2 regions of the Paenibacillus sp. JNUCC 35 genome follow, and region 2 is predicted to be linked to the other one. Evidence: riboswitches for the same ligand, from Rfam matches in the RefSeq annotation. Region 2 holds a riboswitch; the other holds the start of a gene.
The links. A riboswitch is a leader RNA that binds a small molecule or an ion and turns the genes downstream of it on or off. The one in region 2 is predicted to bind cyclic di-AMP.
Positions count from the first base shown of each region.

Region 1: it holds a riboswitch for cyclic di-AMP, as region 2 does, so the genes downstream of both, AC2TF6_RS02325 (C40 family peptidase) here and AC2TF6_RS17045 (CAP domain-containing protein) in region 2, are expected to answer to the same signal.

Region 1 is NZ_CM177771.1:490,271-497,872, forward strand. Features, by position in the region: gene AC2TF6_RS02305 (DUF6597 domain-containing transcriptional factor) at 1-807, opposite strand, end outside; gene AC2TF6_RS02310 (SRPBCC domain-containing protein) at 953-1,402, shown strand; gene AC2TF6_RS02315 (DUF1540 domain-containing protein) at 1,613-1,834, opposite strand; gene AC2TF6_RS02320 (cryptochrome/photolyase family protein) at 1,876-3,267, opposite strand; gene AC2TF6_RS02325 (C40 family peptidase) at 3,417-3,881, opposite strand; cyclic di-AMP (ydaO/yuaA leader) riboswitch at 3,885-4,029, opposite strand; gene AC2TF6_RS02330 (SurA N-terminal domain-containing protein) at 4,207-4,797, opposite strand; gene AC2TF6_RS02335 (hypothetical protein) at 5,001-5,822, opposite strand; gene AC2TF6_RS02340 (M1 family metallopeptidase) at 5,832-7,602, opposite strand, start outside.
Region 2 is NZ_CM177771.1:3,826,232-3,833,833, forward strand. Features, by position in the region: gene AC2TF6_RS17030 (ABC-F family ATP-binding cassette domain-containing protein) at 1-1,056, opposite strand, end outside; gene AC2TF6_RS17035 (ABC-F family ATP-binding cassette domain-containing protein) at 1,162-3,111, opposite strand; gene AC2TF6_RS17040 (M42 family metallopeptidase) at 3,219-4,307, opposite strand; cyclic di-AMP (ydaO/yuaA leader) riboswitch at 4,837-4,972, shown strand; gene AC2TF6_RS17045 (CAP domain-containing protein) at 4,979-5,785, shown strand; gene AC2TF6_RS17050 (Dabb family protein) at 6,300-6,590, opposite strand; gene AC2TF6_RS17055 (FHA domain-containing protein) at 6,664-7,602, opposite strand, start outside.

The sequences.
Region 1 (7,602 bases), 2.9 Mb from region 2:
TTGTTTACTGCGCACGTACTCCTCCGGAGATTTGCCGATAACCGTTTTGAAATCTTTAATTAGATGAGCCTGGTCGTAATAGCCCAGATCTACCGCGAGCTTCGACCAGTCCGGCGATTCTCCCGCATCCGCCGATACGGCGGCATCCTGGAGCCGGTATCTCTTGATAACCCATTTTGGGCTGACGCCGACATACTGGCTGAACATCCGCTGCATCGTTCTTGCGGAGATGCCGAACCTGGCTCCAACGTCCTCAACCCGGTTGATTTCCCTGTGTCCCGCAATATAATCGATCACCGAATTGACGAGTTCGATTTGTTCGTCAGCCGGCGGCCGCTCTCTAATGAAAAAGTCATCCACGAAGCGGACCTTCGCCTCTTCATCCGGTTCGGAGAAAAGGGCTTCTTCCAGCGGAAGGCAGCTTCTGCCGAAAACCTTCTGGAAGGGCAGGCTGCGGTTGACCAGCTCCGAAGCCGGCTGCCGGTAAAACGGATAAAACCCGCCCGGCCGGAACAAAACGCCGAATACTTCTCCTTTGCCCTCAAGAAGCTGCGACATTTTCCCCTTATTCGTCCCATAGATCCGCGTGTTGTCTTTTTCGAAAACCAGATTAAAGCATGGAGGCTGGAGCACCTCCTGGGTATGGGATGGAAGTCCTCTCAAGTCCCAATGAATCAGCCAGTAATGCCGGATAAAAAAAGCCAGCTCCGGAGCGGGCAATCTTCGGGAAATGGTGAACTTTTGCCGGCCCTTTTCGTAATTCAAGATGCCTTTGTTGACGACGACCGGGTTCTCCTCGGGTTTCATGCGGACCCGCCTCCGTTCAAGATGAAGTCTCAGGGAAGATGTCGCTTTTTTACAATCGCTTTGCGCCGTGGCCCTGTAAAGTTGATGGTAGCAAAACGGCCAAGCTATCACAAGACGCCGACACTAGGCTAGGGAGGAATCTTCAATGGATCTCACTTATCATTTTTATATCGACGGCAGCCCGGAGCAGGTGTGGGATGTTTTCGTAACACCGGAGAAAACCCGTAAAATCTTTTTCGACTGTGTGATCGATTCTTCTTATGTCCCCGGTGAATCTATCCGGTATATCGGACCCGGCAATGACGGCGAGCAGACCGTCCATATTTACGGAGAAGTGCTGGAATACGAACCGAACCGTATCCTTAGTTACATTGAACACCCCGGTCCTTCGTATTATCCGAATCATGCGGATATCACTACGCGGGTAACCATTAAGCTGGAGCCGGTCGGCGGCTGCACCAAGCTGACCCTGATCAACGATGAGTGGGTCGAAAATCATCCTTCCTACACAAAGGCGGACCCCGCATGGTGGATGCTGCTGAGCGCCATCAAAACGTTCGTGGAGACCGGAAAGAAACTGGATCTCGGCTGGTAAGGCAGAGAAGGGCGGGGTTCCGTATAGAACCATCCTGCAGGAGTAAGTGAAGCGTTTCCACACAAAAAAAGGCCGTGCAGGCTGAAGCCTGCACGGCCTTTAATCACCCGCTGATCTCAGCGGGATTATTTTTGTAAGCCGACAGCAGGGGAGCTCTACGGCTCCTCTGCTGTCGGCATTTTCATTTTTTAATGAAACGTTTGATTGAAATTAGTGATGATGACGTTCCTCGAAAGTTTGACAGCAGGTGTCGGTGATGCCCTCGGCGGAATCCTGATGCCCGGAATCGTAAGGCAGACCGTCCCGTTTTTGCGGTTGTGGCTTGTTCGAATGAGCGTTTACTTCGATCATAATAACTTCCGCACTGCAGTTATTGCCCTGCTCCCAGTATTCGCAGTTGGCAATGCTGCACTTCACCATTGGATTTTCCATGTTTATCACCTCGTACTTCTATTTACCCGAAGAACGGAGCTTTAAACAGGGGGAGAGCCATCCGGAGAAAATCCGGCCGGACCCGCACCGGCATCAGGTTTAGCCTCCGCCAGCATGTGCTTGTAAATCTCGATCGCTGCCGCGCGTGAGCTCTTCAGATCGACAATCGCGTCCGCCTGCGGCTTGTGAATTTCCTTATCGCTCAGATGAGCGATATGGGGAAGCCACCGCCGGATGTACATGCCCGTCGGATCATGCGTCTCCGACTGGGTGACGGGGTTCATGACGCGGAAGTACGGAGACGCGTCGAAGCCGAGCGAAGCACTCCACAGCCAGCCGCCCCGGTTGAGCACGTTGTCGTAATCGGCGAGCTTGCGCCGGAAATACCGTTCACCCAGCGTGAAGGGACACCGCAGGTTCTTGGTCAGGAACATGGCCGTCACCATCCGCAGCCGGTTCGGCATGTGCCCCGTGGCGTTCAGCTCCGCCATGGCCGCATCCACGACCGGAATGCCGGTCTGCCCCCGGCACCACCGCTCGAAGAGCGTGTCCTCCAGGCCGGAGAAATCGAATTTCTTCTCGTAGACGAAGAAATCCGGGTTATAGACGGCCTGGTACAGGTAGAAGTCGCGCCACGCCAGCTGGCGCGTCCAGGCTTCGTGCCGCTCGCTGCCGAGAGCGGCTTCATACGCCCGGCGCACGGAGAGCGCGCCGGTGTTCAGGTGGCGGCTGATCCCGCTGGTCGTCTCGAAGGCGTACCGGTCTCTTTGCGCTTCATAAGCGCGGAGACCTCCTTCGAGAAAATCGCTCAGAGTCTGAGCGGGATCAGGCGCCGTGCCTGCCGCTTCCGGGTCCAGCGGAAGCGGAAACCGGGCGGACCAGGCTTCGCGGTCCGGCAGCGGCCGTGTCTGCAAATCGCGCACGGTGACGGCAGACGACGGCCGGAAAAAAAGGTGCATGTAAGCGTTCCATTTTTTATAAAAAGGGGTAAATACCTGGTAAGGGGTGCTGCGCTCCGCGAAGTGCTGGAAGTCTCCGAAATCGGCGAGCGTATGGTCGATCAGCGTGGTAACCGGAACGCCGCGGGCGGAAGCTGAAACCTTCAGTTTGCGGTCACGTACTAATGCGTAGGGCGTAACGTCGCCGTGCAGGACGATTTCTTCAATCGGCAGCTCGGCCAGCAGCTGATCGACCACGGCATGAGGCTCGCCGGCAAGCACTTCCAGATGAGCGCCCGCTTTCCGGTATTCGCGGATGAGCCTGGAGACGTGACGGAGGAAGTTGACTCCGCTGTGTTCCCGGTCCCGGCCGTCGCGCAGAAGGAAGGGGTCCAGAATCAGGATGTGCAGGCTCGGACGCCCCAAGCTGTGAATGTAATCAAACGCAGTGAGGTCGTCAATCCGCAGATCTTTGCGATGAATAAAAAGGATCATAATGAAGGGACGCTCCTTACTTTTTCGTCTAACTTCATAGTAACAGGAAATCCGGCGCAAATGAAAAGAAGCCCGGCAAGCCAGGCTGCAACCTGGATTACGGGGCTCCCTTTCGGGTATATGCTGCGTTCCATTACGAGTGCGTCTTACTAGTCTGCAGTGATCTTGTTAAAAAGGTCATCGCCGATAACGCGGCGTGCAGAAACGTATCGTTTCGCATAGTAAGATTCGCTCAAGTCACTCTTTGTAACACCTTTGTTCGTAGCGGAGTGGGCGAACTTGTTGTTCCCGATGTAAATACCTACATGGGAGATGCCTTTTCCGTCGGTGTTAAAAAATACAAGGTCACCCGGTCTCAGATCGCTTTTCGCAACCGAGGATCCTTGGCCGTTCTGTGCTTTTGAAGTGCGTGCCAGATCAATGCCGAACCGGTCAAATACGTAGGACGTGAAGCCCGAGCAATCAAAACCGCTGGTCGATGTGCCCGAATACTTGTAAGGCGTCCCTACCAATCCGTCAATCGTGGAGCTGAGCGTCGACTTCGCGGAAGCGCTGCCGATTTCCACACTCAAAAACAGGGTCAAGCTCAAAACAAACAACAAGACTTTCTTCAACTGTGTTGCTCCTTCCTGTGCCTACGAGGTTAGCTGGAGGGTTCGGTAGAAGGTCCCCTATGATCCCTTTGTTGCAAGATCAATTCACCCAGAGTGGATCCCCCGTTTTCTTCCTTTCGTCTAAGAAGAAATTCGGCAATCTTTTTCTGTTCGACACTAAATATTCGCCATAGGTCCAGAAATTCCTTCCAAAAAACTAAAAATAGTTACAAAAAAGTTTCAAAAGCAGTTATTTAGTCGGATTTCAGGGCAAAAAATAGATCAAAAAACCCGCCTTCTTGTATAAAAAGGGCGGGTTTTCCATGTCTTTCAGCTTAGAGGCAATCTAAGTTTTCGGCTGATCCGGAAACTTCACGCGCAGCCCCGGTTTCGTTTCGGCAAGCAGTTTTTCCTGCAGGGCGTTGAGGTCTTCCTGCGTTTTCAGCTCGCCTTTTTTGACGAGGTACTCGATCGTCTTTTGCTGGAGGAGATATTTGGCGTACTGGTTGACGGTTTTAGGATCGGTCCAGTAGGTTGCTTCGGTCAAACCGGCGCTTTTGTAGAGCATCTCCTTCAACTGAGCCGCTTCGGGACCGGCCGCTTCCAGCGCTTTGCGCTGCTGGTCGATAGCCTGCTTCACTTCGGCTTCTTTGACTTTGACGCCGCGCTTCTGGCCGTAACGGACGAAGAGCTCGTCCTTAAGCATCAGATCGAGAAGCTGGTCGTTGGTCAAATTGTTTTGAGCGCCCTGCATTTGAAAGGCCAGGTCGACTTCGGCTTTCATTTTGTCGAAAGCCTGGTTGGAGATGCGGACGTCGTGACCGATCGCCACAACCTCTTTGGCTTTAACGTCGGACTGTCCGTAAAAGAACGACCCGGCGGCGACACAAAGGCCAATTACTGCCGCCACGACGGTGCTTGTCCGTGGGGATATCATCGGTAATGCCTCCTTTTATCTTCTATCTTTCCATGATAGCTGAAAAAAACGCAAATGGAAACTAAAAACCCCCTGGCCGGTGAACGGCAGGGGGAGACGGATATCGCGCCGGAACAATCCGGAACGAGAACGGTTAAGAAGAGGATCAGCGTATGTGATTCGTCTGTTTTGCCGCCCGGCTTACGGGCAGAAAACCAGGCTTTCTAGGTGCGGTAGCTTTCCCAGATTTCACGCTGCGCGGCGATGGACCACATTTTTACAAAGGTGCGGACCAAAGGGTATATCTGGTGGATAATGAGGGCCGTCAGGCCTGCCCATATGTAGGATGCATAAGTCGCCGCGACGGCCAGAAGGAAGCCGAGCAGGACAAGCAGCAGGGCATTGCCCGCGATTCGTAAGCCTTGGCGGAACACGACCGGAAGCACCGAGAGAAGTCCTCGTCGATCCTCGGAGGCCCGGCCGAACTGCAGGAACAGGAAGAGGAGCTGAACAAGCAGGGCATACACGGCATAGAGAGCCGCCCAGGGAAGCATGGACAGAAGGAGCTGCTCGAATCCGTAGGCTTTGTTGAACAAAGCAAGCGCTTTGGGAGCCAGCCAGTAGAGCGGCGCAAGCATCAAGACCGTTTGAAGGAGATAATAGAGGAAGAAGGGCAGCAGCAGTTCGCGGATTCCTTTCATAAACCGGTAGCCCGCATTCATCTGCCGGTGTTCCAGAGAGTACAGCACGCCGGCGTTCAGCATGGGGCTGATCAGCATCCGGACGGCCAGCAGGATGAGAAGCCATTCGAGATACGGCTGGATGAGATCCGTTTTTACAAGCCGGAACTGGCTTTCCATCAAGAACAAATGAACGGCGCTCTGGGGCTGATCGCTGGCCGGATAACGGTGGAGCAGGGGAACGATAATGGATTGGACCCATTTATAAAGCAGAATCCCCCAGGCAAACTGGTACACATACAGCACGCAAACGGCGAACGGCTGCTTGAGGGCGGCCGTCAAGCCTTGTCGAAGATAGCGGAGCATCTCATCACCTCACCAGGCTACAGTATCGAACAGCGTTTCCAGCAGTTTGACGACGCCGAGGGTCCAGCGGATTCTCCACGTGGTGTCGACTTCGGTTTTCATATAGTTGTTGATATGCCGGTTTTCGAGCTTCATGGTGTATTTGGGATCCAGGGAAACCCAATCCACCGGGGATTTATGGGTCAGCTTGTATTCGATCTGCTCGCCCTGTCCGTCCCAGACCTTCTCTGTCGTCGAACCGTCGGCAAAATGGAACCGGATCGGCACAGCCGGTACAGTGCCTCCGAACTTGCGGACCAGCACGCTGCTTTCGTACAACGTCTGTCCCGACTCGTTCGCCTGGCGGATGCGGATGCTATCGACCGCATAGTCGGTCATCATGCTGCCGTATACATACTGATCGAAAAACTCCGTCCATTTCGTTTTGGTGATTTCCTCCACGACCGTTTGAAAATCGCGGGTTCCCGGGTGCTTGAATTTCCAGCGCTGGAAGTATGTTTTCATAATGCGGTCCATCGTGTTCAGCCCGACCCGGTGCTCGATTTCCTTGAGGACCAGCTTGGCGCGGGTATACACGTTGTCGGCGTACTCGCCGTGGCTGCGGTAACCCCACGCATTTTTCTGCAGCGCGGCCGGAGAGGTGATATAGCTGGCTTCGACCGGAAGGTTGGGTTTCGACCCGTACTCCAGTTCCATCAGCTTATCCTCGGTGTAGGAAGTGAACCCTTCGTCCAGCCAGGCTTCCTCGAACTCGTTGGTGGCGACGAGTCCGTACCAGAACTGGTGGCCGATCTCATGGACGACGACCCGTTCGAGTTCCAGGTCGGGCGTCCCCTCGGAGGCTCCCCAAGCGGTAACGAGCGTGGGATACTCCATGCCGCCCGCCCCGTTAGCCTCTTCCGGAGGCACGACAACGGATAAGGTCGAGTACGGATACGTACCATACCACTGGGAGTATCGGCTCAGCGCTTTTTTGGCGGCGATCATATAGCGGGACTTGTACGGTTCATGCTTGGGGTCGAGGTACAGCTTGATCTTGACCCCCGGCAAATTGGGAGCGGCATAGGGCTCCTCAAACACCTTGAAGTTGGGCGAAGCGGACCAGGCGAAATCGTGCACGTCATCCGCATAAAACTGATAGGTTTTCTTGCCGGCTTCGACGGCCGGATTTTTGGTCGGAAAACCGGTGGCGGCCACGATGTAATCCGCCGGGACTTTCACACGGACATCGAAAATGCCGAAGTCCGCATAAAACTCCGAATTGCCGTGGTACTGGTGCAGGTTCCATCCTTCCGCGGTCCGTCCCCGGGTGCCGGCAGGCTCGTACACGGCAAGCTTGGGAAACCACTGTCCCGCCATAACGAAATCTTTCGTTACGCCCATGCGAGCGAACACTTGCGGAAGCTTGACCGCAAAATCCGTATGCAGCGTAATGGCGGCTCCTGCGGCGACAGGCTTCGGGAGCGTAATCTTGATCAGCGTCCGGTCGTCGGGGTTTCCGTCATCGGGCTGGACGAACTGCATGGCGGAGCTGAGGTCGGTTTCGTCCTCGGTTTTGATGCTGCGCAGTTCCATATCTCCGAAGCTGCCTTTTTTGGCTTCGTCTCCCCGCAGCTTGCCGCCGGATTCCTTCATAAAAGTCGTCTTTTCCGATGCGAAGGCATTCGGATAAAGATGCATGTACAGTTCCTGCACAGGCTGACTGCCCGGGTTCTTCCAGGTGACGGTCTGCTGGCCGAGGAGCTTTTGGTTTTCCGGGCTGTATTCCACATTGATGTGA
Region 2 (7,602 bases):
ACCTACGAAAGCGATTTTGTCGCCTTTGTTCACGGTGATGGAAATATTATCGAGAACTTTCTGGCCCTCAACGGACTTGCTGACACTGTCAATCGCCAGAAGCTGCTTGCCCGCTTCCCGCTCCGGTTTGAAATTGATGAACGGATATTTGCGGTTGGACGGTTTGATGTCGTCCAGAGTAAGCTTCTCGAGCTGTTTCTTACGCGATGTCGCCTGCTTCGACTTGGACGCGTTGGCGCTGAATCTCGCGATAAACGTTTCGAGTTCTTTACGCTTCTCTTCGGTTTTCTTGTTCTGCTCTCTGGCAAGCTTCAAAGCCAGTTGGCTGGATTCGTACCAGAAGTCGTAGTTGCCGACGTACATCTGAATTTTGCTGAAGTCGATGTCCGCGATATGCGTACAAACCTGGTTCAGGAAGTGACGGTCATGGGATACCACGATGACGGTGCCTTCGAATCTGGCCAGGAAGTTCTCCAGCCATTGGATCGATTCGAGATTCAAATGGTTGGTAGGCTCATCGAGCAGTAGAATATTCGGACTGCCGAACAAAGCCTGCGCAAGAAGGACCCGGACTTTCTCGTTGCCGTCCAGATCTTTCATCTTCTGGTCGTGAAGCTCTTTCGGAATGCCGAGACCGATCAGAAGCTCGGCCGCGTCGGACTCCGCCTGCCAGCCGTCAAGCTCGGCGAATTCGCCTTCAAGTTCGCCCGCACGGATACCGTCTTCTTCGGAGAAGTCCGATTTCGCGTAGAGAGCGTCTTTCTCTTCCATAATCTGAAAGAGGCGCGCATGACCCATCATGACCGTTTTCAGAACATCGGTTTCATCGAATTCGTAGTGGTTCTGCTTCAGAACCGCCATACGCTCGCCCGGAGCGATATGAACGTCCCCTTTGTTGGGTTCGATTTCGCCGGACAAAATTTTCAGAAACGTGGATTTTCCCGCTCCGTTAGCGCCAATCAGGCCGTAGCAGTTGCCGGGAGTAAATTTAATATTAACGTCTTCGAAAAGAGCGCGTTTGCCGTATCGAAGCGTTACATCCGTTACAGTGATCATAAGTGCGGTTAACCTGCCTTTTTGTAGAATCACGGCTTCTTCCAAGCCAATTCCTTTTAGTATACCATAAAAAAGGGCTCCCCGCTCGTAATAGCGGGAATGAGCTTACTTGCCGCGTTCGATTTCCTCCACGAGCTCGGAGAGGACGGTCCAGCGTTCCATCGCCTGCTCCAGCTCTTCACCGGCGGCGATCTCCTCGGCGTACAGCTCCTGTACCCGGCCGTAGTCGCTTCCGGCCTTCGCGATATCGCTCTTGATCCGCTCCAGCTTCTCTTCAAGCGCCGCGATGCGGTCTTCGATCGTATCCCATTCCTTCTGCTCGTTGAAGGAAAGTTTTTTCTTCTTGGCGCGTTCCCCGCCGGAGACCGCTCCGGTTGTACCCGTGGATGGAGCCGATGATGCGGAGGCCTGGGTCCGGGCTTTTTCTTTAGCGTCGGGCTTAAGCTCGGAAGCTTCACGCTGCTGTTTGAGCTCCAGGTATTCGGAATACGTTCCGATATACTGTTCGATCTCTCCCTCGCCCGTAAACGAGAACAGATGGTCGGCGGTCCGGTCCAAGAAATAACGGTCATGGGATACCGTGATGACGGCCCCCGGAAACTGCTCCAGATAATCTTCCAGAATGGACAAGGTCTGAATATCCAGATCGTTCGTCGGCTCGTCGAGCAGCAGGACATTCGGCTCTCCCATCAGTGTACGCAGCAGATAGAGCCGGCGCTTCTCGCCTCCGGAAAGTTTCCCGATCGGCGTCCACTGGAGATTCGGCGGGAACAGGAATCTTTCCAGCATCTGCGCCGCCGTGATGCTCTCTCCGTCCTTCGTTCGGATGACCTCGGCCGCCTCCCGGACATACTCGATGACACGCTGCTTGTCATCCATCTCCACACTTTCTTGTGTGTAGTAGGCAAGCTTGACGGTGCTCCCCCGCTCGATTTCGCCGCTGTCCGGGCCGAGGCGTCCGGCCAGCATATTCAGCAGCGTCGATTTGCCGCTTCCATTGCGGCCGATAATGCCGATCCGGTCGTCCGGCAGCACGATGTAGCTGAAATCATGGATGAGCTCACGGCCCTCGTAGCCTTTGCTCACCTGCTTGAGCTCGATGACTTTGCGGCCGAGGCGGCTGCCTGCCAGAGCCATATCGAGCTTTGCCGCAGGCCCGTCGACCTTGCGGTCGCGCAGCTCCTCCGCCCGCTCGACGCGGGCTTTCTGCTTCGTCGTGCGGGCTTTCGCGCCGCGGTGCAGCCAGGCAAGCTCTCTGCGGAGCAGGTTGCGCCGCTTGTCTTCGCTGGAGGCTTCACGCTCCATGCGTTCGGCCTTTTTCTCCAGAAACGTCGTGTAATTGCCTTCATAGCTGTATATGCTGCCGCGGTCGAGCTCCAGAATGCGGCTGGTCACGCGCTCAAGGAAATAGCGGTCGTGCGTGACGAGCAGCAGAGCGCCTTTCCATTTGCTTAAAAACTGCTCCAGCCAGTCCACCGTCTCGTTGTCGATGTGGTTGGTAGGCTCGTCGAGAATAAGCAGGTCGGCGGGCTGGATCAGCACGCGGGCCATCGCGACACGCTTCCGCTGGCCGCCGGACAGTTCGCCGACGGGCTTGCCGAATTCCGTGATGCCCAGCTTCGTCAGGACTGTCTTGGCCGTTGTGCCGGCCTCCCAGGCGTCCAGCTCGTCCATTCTCGCCTGCACCCGCATCAGCTTCTGCTGGGCAGCCTCGTCCTCGGGGCTGCTATCAAGGGCCGCGAGCGCCTGCTCGTAGTCGCGGAGCACTTTCATAAGCGGCGTTTCTCCGTAGAAAACCTGCTCCAGAACCGTCGAACGCTCATCAAACTCCGGCTGTTGAGGCAAGTATTCCACTTTGAAATGATTGGAATGAACGATCGATCCGGAGTCCGGCGTTTCCAAACCGGCCAAGATTCTCAGCAGAGAAGACTTGCCGGTGCCATTGACACCGATCAGACCGATCCGCTGTTTTTCCGAGATGGTAAACGATATATCGTCGAAGAGAACTTTCTCTCCGTAAGTTTTTACTAGATGTTCGGCATGAATAATACTCATGAGTTCCTCCGTCCTTAAGCGCCGCGCCAAATGAATCCGGCTGCCCTCATACCCGCCGTCGGGCGTAGGGATGAGACCAGCCGGATGTAGAATCGATTTCTTCGGATTTAAACCGGGCTGACCGGATTTTCCGGCTGTTCGGGGTCGCTCGCTGCCGCGGCCGGGTGCAGAATGTATTGCAGCAGCAGAGAGGCCGTTCCCGCGATGGCGTCCACATGTGTGCGTTCCATGCCGTGGGAGGCATGAACGCCGGGGCCGATCAGCGCGGCACGGATGTTGCTGCCTCCGCGGAGCGCCGCCGAAGCGTCCGAACCATACTGCGGGTATACATCCACCACGTGGCGGATCCCGGAATGTTCCGCGAGGCGGATAAGCTGAGAGGTCATCGCGTAGTCGTAAGGACCGCTGGAATCTTTTGCACAGATGGAGACGTCCTGCTCGGTGCAGGTCAGATCGTCCCCCATGGCTCCCATGTCGACGGCAAGGAGCTCGTCGATGTCGGCCGGGATGTAGGAAGCCCCGTGGCCGACTTCCTCGTAAGTGGTCACAATGATTTTAACGGTGCAGGCCGGTTCGATCAGCTCGTTCTTCAGAAGATCCATGAGCGCGAACAGGGCGGCCACGCTCGCTTTATCGTCGAGATGACGGGACTTGACATACCCGTTCTCCAGCATGCGGACCCGCGGCTCGAATGACACGAAATCCCCGACACGAATTCCCAGCTTCTGTACCTCTTCCTTGTTGAAAGCCAGTTCGTCCAGGCGAACTTCCATGTTCTCCTCGACGCGTTTATGGTCTCTCGCATCCGGAAAAACGTGAACCGAAGGCTTGGTCGTTAAAATAGTGCCTTCATAACTGAGTCCCTGGCGCGTATGAACGCGGCAGTACTCGTTTTCGATGGCAGCCATCATAAAACCGCCCACCGACGTGAGGCGCAGACGCCCGTTGTCCTTGATGGACCGCACCATCGCCCCGAGCGTATCCACATGAGCCGAGAGCCCGATCGTGTAATCGCTCCGTTTGCCCGGAATCGTAATGATGCCGCAGCCTTTATTCGTCAGTTCCAGCTTGTAGCCCAGCTTCTCGGCTTCCGCCTTCACTTTATCCATAATGTGGTGGGTGTATCCGCTCGGGCTTGGCGTTTGCAAAAGCATGTCCAGCACTTCCAGCAGATACGTTCTGTTTACTTGCTCCATAAACTCAACCTCTCCTTTTCTATCCCGGTACGAGTAGTGTCGCTCTTCAAACGAAACCGTTCAAAGGGAAAGCTCTCCGCCTGACCGGCGGCCGGTTTCCGTTTCTGAGCGCTATGTAAAGACTTGCTTCTACTTAATACCCCGAAAATTCCTCTATCTATCAACCCAAATTGTCGCACATCCGCCGGATTCTATCTGTCCGGACAGTTTTGCCGAGAAAGTTAACCGGTGAAGTTCCTTTTAAAGATCTCACTTATTTACAATCTTGCAAATTCCCATAAAAAAGACTGTAAATTCCGGAATTTTACGCCAATTAGCATGCCTTCAAAAGCGTTCTCTTACTGGTGATACTACACTGTTTCCCCGTTGTTTTCAAACGATAAACCCGTTTCCGGAAAAACAATCCGGCCGTGGCTGGAAAACTTTGTCCCGTGAAATCTAGCAAATCGCATGCTAGGATTAAAAGGCTTCTTCCGAGAGAGAGTGCAGAGCAGCGCGTCATGCAGGCTCCTCTTCTCAGACAGAAAGCAAAAAAACAAGGCCGAAGCTTCTCCGGAAGCACGGGGGAACCCATTTTTGGGGTGAAGCCATGATGCTCATGGCCGGGTGATTGCTCTTTGACCCGAATCCGTCAGCTAACCTCGCAGGCCGAAAAAAGGAGAGATTTTACTTTGAAATCTATCAAAAAAGCAACTCTCGTTGGTGTTTTTGCCCTTACGTCCGTTTTCGGAGCAGGCGCCGCATCCGCATCCGCCGAGCCGTGCAATGTTTCCGGCGGGGACACACTCGCGACCCTTTCGAATAAATACGGCATTGATCTCGCCTCTCTTCTTACATCGAATCCGCAGTTGAAAAATCCGAATTTCATTTGGAAAGGCATGCAGATCGTTGTTCCGCCTGCGGAAAAACCGTCTGCCGAGGCACCGGCCGCGCCAACCGCGCCCGAAAAGAAACCGGAAGCCCAGAAACCTTCTGCACCACCGGCAAAGCCGAGCAAGCCCGCTCCGGAAACTCAGGCACCCGTAAACACGCCGAAACCGACAACCAAGCCGTCCGCACCTGTCGCGACTCCGGCACCGAAACCGGCTGAAAAACCGGCCGCTTCCCAATCGGAATTCGCGGATCAAGTCGTAACGCTGGTGAACCAAGAACGTGCCAAAGCGGGATTAAAACCGCTCGCTTCCGACAGCGCGCTTGCCGCGATGGCTTTGGACAAAGCGAAGGATATGTATACAAATAACTATTTCGACCACAACTCTCCGAAGTACGGATCTCCATTTGATATGATGAAATCTTATGGCATCTCTTATACGTATGCAGGCGAAAACATCGCCAAAGGACAGCGCACTCCGCAGGATGTAATGAACTCGTGGATGAACAGCCAGGGTCACCGTGAAAACATTTTGAGCCCGAACTTTACGAAAATCGGAGTCGCTTACTATAACGGCGAATGGGTTCAAGAGTTTATCGCGAACTAATTCGATTTTGCAAATGCACGAATGCGAATATACAATTTAAGGCTATAATTTGATCCTACAATCCAATCTAATGCAGCTTTGTGAAAAGCGGCCCGTTCCTGACCCGGAACCGGCCGCTTTTTTTGCGAAAAAACAGGCGGCTAGGAGCCTATTGCCCCGGGCAGAAGTAAGGAGTCATAATACAGAAGGCGTGGGGGAAACTAAGCGGGACGATTTCTGGACGATTTATTGAAGTACGGCATCGGTTAATCCTTCGGCAGCATTAAAATAAAGGGATTCTGCAGTAAAGCTTTATGCTGTTGTGTTACTTCAGATGGCGTTGCAGTGGCATTGCGCTACTCGGAAAGAGGCTTCCGGCGTTGAATGACATCGGTGCATAGGAATTCGCTCACCTAGAGATGATGGCAGCCATGACTTTCACATCGAGTGTTTTGCCGGCGGCTGCACCATAAAAAGAACCTGCCGCGAAAAACGGCAAGTTCTTACGAGTTTTACCTGATTTTTTTTGAATAAATTAGCTTTCAAAGTCTACGCAGGGAGCGACGCCGTCTTTGGCTTCGCCCATATAGGCGAGCACATCCTGGTGGACGGGGTGCACATTATAAGCTTTGAGATCTTCAAGTGAGTTAAACTTTGTGATCAAAGCCAGGTCATAAGAACGTTCGGAATGGATCACATCCGCGCCCACTTCGATATGCAGCAGTTCGGAAATTTTGCCTTCCATGTTCTGCAGCTTGGCTCTTGCTTGTTCGACGGACTCCGGGCTGCGGTCTTTAAGCTTGAAAAACACGACATGTGTAATCATTGGACATTCTCCTCTTTCCCGTTTCTTCAACAACCCGTCCATTATACCATTATCATTCCACGACAGGAACCGGTCAGCCGAATCGGAAGGTAAATTCGGTGTGAATGATCCGCACCATATCCCCGTCTTTCAAAGCGACCATTTGATAAGGAACAAGCATCCCGTCGTTTAGAAACGTACCGTTTCGCGAACCGAGGTCTTTGACCGCATAACCTTCCGGCGTCCGTAAAAATTGCGCGTGAATCCGCGAGATCCCGAGTACATCTTCGATATAGTCGGCATCTCCTACCCCTCTCCCGATAATAAAAGAATCCGCGTCGAGCAGAATCGTTTCCTTCCGGCCTTCCCGCAGCACTTCGAGCACGGGATGGCGGAACTTCGCATGCGGCGGGGCTGACTCGGCGCCGAGATAAACGGTTTCATCTGCGTTGTTCACCGCAGATAGCGGCGGACCCAGGAGCGTCGTACGTTCGCCCAGTCCGGCGTAGTACTGCTCGAGCGACACCGGCTCCTGTTCCGCCGCAGGCGGATACGGGCTTCTGCCGGAGGGTGCCGCTTCTTTCAACTGGCTGCTGCGTCGGCCCGGAAGGCCGATTGCCAGCAGTACGTAAGCGGCATCCAGCACCAGCAGCGTCGCTCCGCTGCTGATGTACAGCAGCGGGGGCCCGGGCGCGCTGAAATAAGCGTTCCAGATCATCCCGATGATCAGGAATGCGCCTCCCAGCGCGAGGATTTTGCCGCGGGACCCGGGAAGCGGTCCCGCGGAGGCAGCCGCTCCGGCGAGCGCGGCTTGCGGCTGCGGCGCTGCGTGCGGCTGCGGCGGGTGCCCAGCCGCCTGCACGCCGAGGCCGGTCTGCCGTCGGCTGAGCGGCACAGCCGCAGCAGGTTGGGTTTGCGACGCAGCAATTGGAGCTGCAGTTGGCGGTGAGGCGGTACGCGGAACTGCCGTACGGAGAACAGGCGCTCCGGTGCCAGCGGGAGCTACCGCAGTGCTCGCGGAAAAGCGGGTTAC